One region of the Kerstersia similis genome, then DNA from elsewhere that is predicted to be linked to it. Evidence: predicted binding sites of a transcription regulator. Region 1 holds the regulator's gene; each other region holds the start of a gene.

Region 1 (2,269 bases):
ACGATCGGGCCGCTGGCCGCCAGCGCATAGGCGGTCGAACCGGTGGGCGTGGCGACGATGATGCCGTCGGCGCGCTGTGTATTCATGTACACGCCATCGACTTCCAGGCGCATTTCAATCATGCCGCCACGGCCGGCGCGGCTCAGGACGACGTCGTTAAGCGCACAGGCCTGGCACAGGATTTCACCGTCGCGCAGCACGCGGCCCGTCAGCATCATGCGGTCTTCCGCGTTATAGCGGCCGGCCAGCAGGTCGCGCAGCGCATCATGCGCCTGTGGCAGCGGGATGTCGGTGATGAAGCCCAGCCGGCCATGGTTGATGCCGGCAACCGGAACCCGGTACGGCGCCAGTTGCCGTGCGGCGCCCAGCATGGTGCCGTCGCCGCCGACGACAATCGCCAGTTCCGCCTGGCGGCCGATTTCTTCATAGGTGGCCAGGGGAAAGCGTGTCAGGCCGGAGTAGCGGGCCGTTTCTGCTTCGACCAACACGTGGCGGCCAGCTTCGGACAAGAGATCCCCCAGGCTGCCCAGCAGGGCATCCAGGTGGGTATCCTGATAGCGGCCAATCAGCGCAACGGTGGAAAAATGCATGAAATCCTGGCAGGGTCTAAGGTGATGGACATTTCCTGTCTCTTGGGGGTACGGGCGTACACAGGCGGTATTGCCCCAGGATCAGGAATGTCACGGCACCATATTAAACAGGCCTGGCCCGGCCTGGCTGCAGGCGGCAAGGCCGCCATGCCGCCACGTGGAGGCGCGGCCAAATCTGGCGCGGGTGGTGCCTGCGCCTAGACCGCGACGTCTGACCAGGACTGGGCTGACGTTACTGGCGCGATTATATCGACCGCCATCTGTTCATAGGGATGTAAAAGCATCCTAAAATGAACTCATGATGGATGATCGCGCACGCTCTCTGCTCAAGGCCCTGATAGAACGGTACATCGCTGATGGACAGCCTGTCGGTTCGCGCACGCTGTCGAAAGTGTTCGACCTGTCACCGGCCTCCATACGCAATATCATGGCCGACCTTGAGGAAATCGGGTTGATACACAGCCCGCACACGTCTGCCGGCCGGGTGCCGACGCCGCGGGGCTACCGCGTGTTTGTCGATACGCTGCTGGCAGCCCGGCCGTTTGAGCCCGGTGGGGTCAGTTTCGAAACCCGCCTGCCGATCGCCGATCCGGTGCGTACTGCTTCGGCAGCGGCCAGCATGTTGTCCAACCTGACCCAGTTCGCGGGCGTCGTGCTGACGCCGAAACGTTCCCAGGTGTTCCGTCAGATCGAATTCATCCGGCTGTCCGAGCGCAAGGTGCTGTTGATCATCATCACGCCGGACGGTGATGTGCAGAACCGTATCCTGTTCACGCCACGTGATTACGCCGAGCCGGAACTGCTGGAAGCGGCCAACTACTTCAACATGCATTTCGCCGGCAAGTCGTTTGATGTCGTCAAGCGTACGCTGGCAACCGAGCTGGATCAGCTGCGTGAGGATATCTCCCGGCTGATGATGGCAGCGGTGGAAACCAGCGCCGATGTCGAGAACGAAGGGGATGCCGTGCTGATCTCCGGGGAGCGCAAGTTGCTGGAGGTCGATGACATCACTTCAGACATGGATCGCCTGCGCCGCATGTTTTCGCTGTTTGAAAAACGGACGGAACTGCTGCAGCTGTTGGATGTGTCGAGCCGGGCGCAAGGGGTGCAGATCTATATCGGCGGCGAATCGCAATTGATGCCGTTCGAGGATATCAGTGTCGTCACGGCGCCCTATGGTGTCGATGGCAAGGTCGTGGGCACGCTGGGCGTGGTCGGGCCGTCTCGCATGGCCTACGACAAGGTCATTCCCATCGTGGATATCACCGCCAGGCTGCTATCCAATGCGCTCAGCCAGTCCAATTCTTGAGGAATGCTGTGAAATACCTGCCCGAGCCCCGGCGTGCCGATCCTTTTGATGTTCCGCCGGTTTCCGGCGAAGCCCAGGCCTATGGCCGGCAGGGTGTACTGCTGCTCAATCTGGGGACGCCGGACGCGCCGACCCCGGCAGCCATCCGGCGTTATCTGGCGGAGTTTCTGTCTGATCAGCGTGTGATTGAACTGCCATCCTGGCTTTGGAAGCCCGTGCTGTACGGGGCTATCCTCACGCGTCGTCCGGCCCGCCTGGCGCCGCGGTATGCCAGTATCTGGATGGAGGGCGGCTCGCCTTTGCTGGTCTATACCCAACGTCAGGCCCAGGCAGTGCAGGCGGGGCTGGCGGCCAAGGGGCTGGACGCGAC
Region 2 (2,269 bases), on a different contig from region 1:
CGAATGTCAGTCAAGCAGGTCCGCAAAATAGCAGCGCTGCGCGGCAACCAGAATGCGGCGCTTGACCGTCGCAATCGAAATATCCAGGGCTTGCGCAATTTCGGCGTGCGTCATGCCATCGACCTGGGCCATCAGGAAAGCCTGGCGCGCCTGGCGCGGCACGCCTGCCAGCAGCCGATCCACCTCCTGCAAGGCTTCGAGCGCAATGGCCCGGGTTTCGGCTGAGGGCGCCATGGCTTCCGGCAGGCTGGCCAAGGCTTCCAGATACGCCCGCTCCAGCGCCTGACGGCGAAAATGATTGGCCAGCAGGTTCTGCGCGATGGTCGTAAGGTAGGCGCGCGGCTCCTTGATCCTGTCCAGTTCGCGCGAGGTCAGCACCTGTACGAAGGTGTTCTGCACCAGGTCCGCCGCCTCTTCGTTATTGCCCAGCTTATTGCGCAGGCGCACCAGCAACCAGCGGTGATGCGCCACATACATGGTTTCGGCGATAGCCGCCGCGTCCGCCGGTTGACTCATGAAGCACGCTCCAAGCGCATAAACTGAAAATCAGGATTGAGAATTATACTCATCCATATTTTCCAATGCAGCCGGAATCCACTCGTTCCTAGGGTTGACACTGCATTCTGTTGCATCAACGCAATCATGGGCGAGAACCGCGAAACGTCATCGCCCCCTCCGCATGCCGTCCGCAGGTGCCTGACGGGCCTCGGATCATTCCCCCTTGAAAAATGCGAAGCCGTCCTTATAATTAGCACTCAAGGCCGTCGAGTGCTAACAGCTTTCCGGCCCGTGCATGACCACATTGGTTTTGTTGTTACCTCATTCAAACCTTAGCTAGATATACAGGAGTTCTTCATGGCCCTGCGTCCCCTGCATGATCGCGTGATCATCAAGCGTCTGGACAACGAACGCAAGACTGCCTCCGGCATCGTGATCCCCGAGAGCGCCGCCGAGAAGCCCGACCAAGGCGAAGTCCTGGCCGTCGGCCCCGGCAAGAAAACCGAAGACGGCAAGGTGCTGCCCGTTGACCTGAAGGTCGGCGACAAGGTTCTGTTCGGCAAGTATGCCGGCCAGGCCGTCAAGGTCGATGGCGAAGAGCTGCTGGTCATCCGCGAGGACGAAGTCCTCGCCGTGATCCAGTAAGCCGGCCCCGCGCCTGATCCATCCCATACCGATCTCTAGTAAGGAATATCACAATGGCTGCCAAGCAAGTTCTGTTCGGTGACGACGCCCGTGTGCGCATCGTCCGCGGCGTCAACATCCTCGCCAACGCTGTCAAGACCACTCTGGGCCCGAAAGGCCGCAACGTCGTGCTGGAGCGCTCCTTCGGCGCCCCGCTGGTGACCAAGGACGGCGTTTCCGTCGCCAAGGAAATCGAACTGAAGGACAAGTTCGAAAACATCGGCGCACAGCTCGTCAAAGACGTCGCTTCGCGTACCAACGACAACGCCGGTGACGGCACCACCACCGCCACCGTGCTGGCCCAGGCCGTCGTTCAAGAAGGCCTGAAGTACGTTGCCGCCGGCTTCAACCCGATCGACCTGAAGCGCGGTATCGACAAGGCTGTCGCCGCCATCGTCGAGCAACTGAAGAGCCAGAGCAAGGCCATCACCACCAGCAAGGAAATCGCACAGGTTGGCTCCATCTCGGCCAACAGCGATTCCTCCGTTGGCCAGATCATCGCTGACGCGATGGACAAGGTTGGCAAGGAAGGCGTCATCACCGTCGAAGACGGCAAGTCGCTGGAAAACGAGCTGGACGTCGTCGAAGGCATGCAATTCGACCGCGGCTACCTGTCGCCCTACTTCATCAACAACCAGGAAAAGCAAGTTGCCGCCCTGGATGATCCTTTCGTTCTGATCTACGACAAGAAGATCAGCAACATCCGTGACCTGCTGCCGGTGCTGGAGCAAGTTGCCAAGTCCAGCCGTCCGCTGCTGATCATCGCCGAAGACGTCGAGGGCGAAGCCCTGGCGACCCTGGTGGTCAACAACATCCGTGGCATCCTGAAGACCACCGCCGTCAAGGCGCCTGGCTTCGGCGACCGCCGCAAGGCCATGCTGGAAGACATCGCCATCCTGACGGGCGGCACGGTGATCTCCGAAGAAACCGGCATGTCGCTGGAAAAAGCCACGCTGGAAGAGCTGGGCCAGGCCAAGCGCATCGAAGTGGGCAAGGAAAACACCACCATCATCGACGGTGCCGGTGCTGCTGCCAACATCGAAGCCCGCGTCAAGCAAATCCGCTTGCAAGTCGAGGAAGCTTCCTC
Region 3 (2,269 bases), on a different contig from region 1:
CTTGCGCGGCCGGCCGCGCTTGCCGGGTTGCACCCGGCGGCTGGCCGTGCCCGCCAGCCGTTCCAGGAAGCTGGCATCGCCCAGCGCCCATTGGCCTTGCAATGCGGCGGCAATGCGCTGTTCCTGTTCGCGGCTCAGGCCATCATGCAGTAACTGGCGATAGGCCGCCTGGCGATCAAACGGCGTATTGCCGCAGCGCCAGTAATCGGGATGATTGTGCAGCCAGGCAGGCACCGGAATCAGGTAACCGGTATGGGCGCGTGCCGAAGACCAGGGCCAGGCTTCCGCGTCCGGAGCGAGGCGGGCGGCAACCGGCCGGCTTTCCAGCCAGGCGAGGACGGGCAACACCCATTGGCCGGGCTGAACCAGCGCGCAGCGATAGCGTCCATTGAACACGGCGCCTGCCAGCTGGCGGCTGGCCAGCTTGCGGCCCAGCGCCTGCATCATGCGAGCCAGGCTGTCTGCCTTGGCCGGGGTGCTCAGGCAAATCAGCCTATCCGGCAGCAGGCACCAGCCATGCAGCGTCACACCATGCTGCTGCGAGGTTTCCGCCAGCCACTGCTGCATGGCATCGAACATGTCGGCATCCAGGTGCCCACCGTTTTCCTGTAGCGGATTGGCCAGCTCGGCCTGGGCCAGCTGGGGGGTATCGGGTGCATACAGGCGGGGAAGTCGGGCCATGGAGGCGAACGCGAAAACTCTTGTAGGGTTGGCGGGACTGTAATGGAAATTACAGGGCGCGCACGTATGATAAACCAAGGCGGCAGGAACTTTTTCATCCGCTTGGTTTCTAACTGGCACTCACTAATGGAGAGTGCTAACATCAATACGCATATTCTGAATCATGCTGTCGCAATCTGTGGCAAGACCATGCCGCCGGCGTCGGTAGCCAGCAGCACAGTAGGAGCGACCCAAATGAACACGAGTCTGACCCAATTTTCTGCATCCGCTGCGGCCTCGACTTCGCAGGCCCTGGCCCTGGCTGTCGCCAATCCTGGCGCCCTGGGGACGCTGGATGCCTACATCGGCGCGGTCAACCGTCTGCCGGTGCTGTCACCTGAACAAGAAACCGATCTGGCACGCCGCCTGCGTGACCAGGGCGATCTGGATGCCGCACGTGATCTGGTGCTGTCGCACCTGCGTCTGGTCGTGTCCGTGTCGCGTCAATATATGGGCTATGGCCTGCCCCAGGCAGATTTGATTCAGGAAGGCAATGTCGGCCTGATGAAAGCCGTCAAGCGTTTTGACCCGGAGCGTGGTGTGCGCCTGGTGTCGTTTGCCGTGCACTGGATCAAGGCGGAAATCCACGAATTCATTATCCGCAACTGGCGGCTGGTGAAGGTCGCCACGACCAAGGCACAGCGCAAGCTGTTCTTCAACCTGCGCAGCATGCGCCCGGATGGCCAGACCCTGTCGCCCGAGCAGGTGTCGGAAATTGCCAGCACGCTGAATGTGCGCGAGCAGGACGTCAGCGAAATGGAAGTGCGTCTGGCAGGCCGTGATGTGGCGCTGGAAGCCCAGGACGATGACGAAGACACGTTCGCGCCGATTGCCTACCTGTCGGATGACGGCGAAGCCGAGCCTGGTCAGGTGCTGGAGCGTCGTGCCCATGAAATGCTGCAGGGCGAAGGCCTGCGTCAAGCCTTGGACGGGTTGGATGAGCGCTCGCGCCGAATTGTGGAAGCACGCTGGTTGCAGGACGATGGCGGCGCCACGCTGCATGAGCTGGCGCAGGAGTTCGGCGTCTCGGCCGAACGTATCCGGCAAATTGAAGTGGCGGCAATGAAGAAGCTGCGCAAGGCGCTGTCTGCATAAGTGGGCAGTGCGCCGCTGCTCATGAAGCAGCGAGACCAGAATACGCAAAAACGCCGGCAAATGCCGGCGTTTTTTCTGGCGTTTCTTATTGGGGCCGCGCGGTCGTGCCAGCCGTTGCCGGCGTTGGCGTGCTGCGGGCGGGTATCAGGCTTCCCGGGCCAATTGAAGCATATCGTCCACCAGCACAATGGCGGCTTCCTGCGTGAACATGCCGTCTTCCAGCATGTCCATGATTTCCAGTGGCGGCAGGGCGCGGATTTCCATGACTTCGCCGTCCTGATTGCAAGGCTGGACATCTTCCGGCAGGACGCAGCGGCTGATCAGAATATCTTCAACCTGGAAACCTTCAGGCAGATGATGATGAATCTGTATGACGGTGCGCAGCGGGCTGCGTGCTGCCAGGTCTTCCGGCTTCAGCCCGGCTTCCTCTGCGCTTTCGCGCAAGAGTGCCAGA

What was found. Region 1 encodes HrcA, which represses chaperone genes, less so after heat shock. Its sites were predicted from a motif close to TTAGCACTCNNNNNNNNNGAGTGCTAA; they were not measured.
Region 2: the regulator HrcA is predicted to act here: its motif matches at 749-775, upstream of ACNA1V_RS08250 (co-chaperone GroES).
Region 3: the regulator HrcA is predicted to act here: its motif matches at 795-821, upstream of rpoH (RNA polymerase sigma factor RpoH).

Annotation. Positions count from the first base shown of each region.
Region 1 covers NZ_CBCSIQ010000012.1:70,364-72,632, reverse strand. Annotated here, with positions in the region: gene ACNA1V_RS09315 (NAD kinase) at 1-590, opposite strand, end outside; gene hrcA (heat-inducible transcriptional repressor HrcA) at 892-1,899, shown strand; gene hemH (ferrochelatase) at 1,908-2,269, shown strand, end outside.
Region 2 covers NZ_CBCSIQ010000010.1:47,825-50,093, reverse strand. Annotated here, with positions in the region: gene ACNA1V_RS08255 (sigma-70 family RNA polymerase sigma factor) at 7-516, opposite strand; gene ACNA1V_RS08250 (co-chaperone GroES) at 856-1,143, shown strand; gene groL (chaperonin GroEL) at 1,197-2,269, shown strand, end outside.
Region 3 covers NZ_CBCSIQ010000006.1:22,539-24,807, reverse strand. Annotated here, with positions in the region: gene ACNA1V_RS05515 (transposase) at 1-681, opposite strand, end outside; gene rpoH (RNA polymerase sigma factor RpoH) at 916-1,815, shown strand; gene ACNA1V_RS05505 (NUDIX hydrolase) at 1,960-2,269, opposite strand, start outside.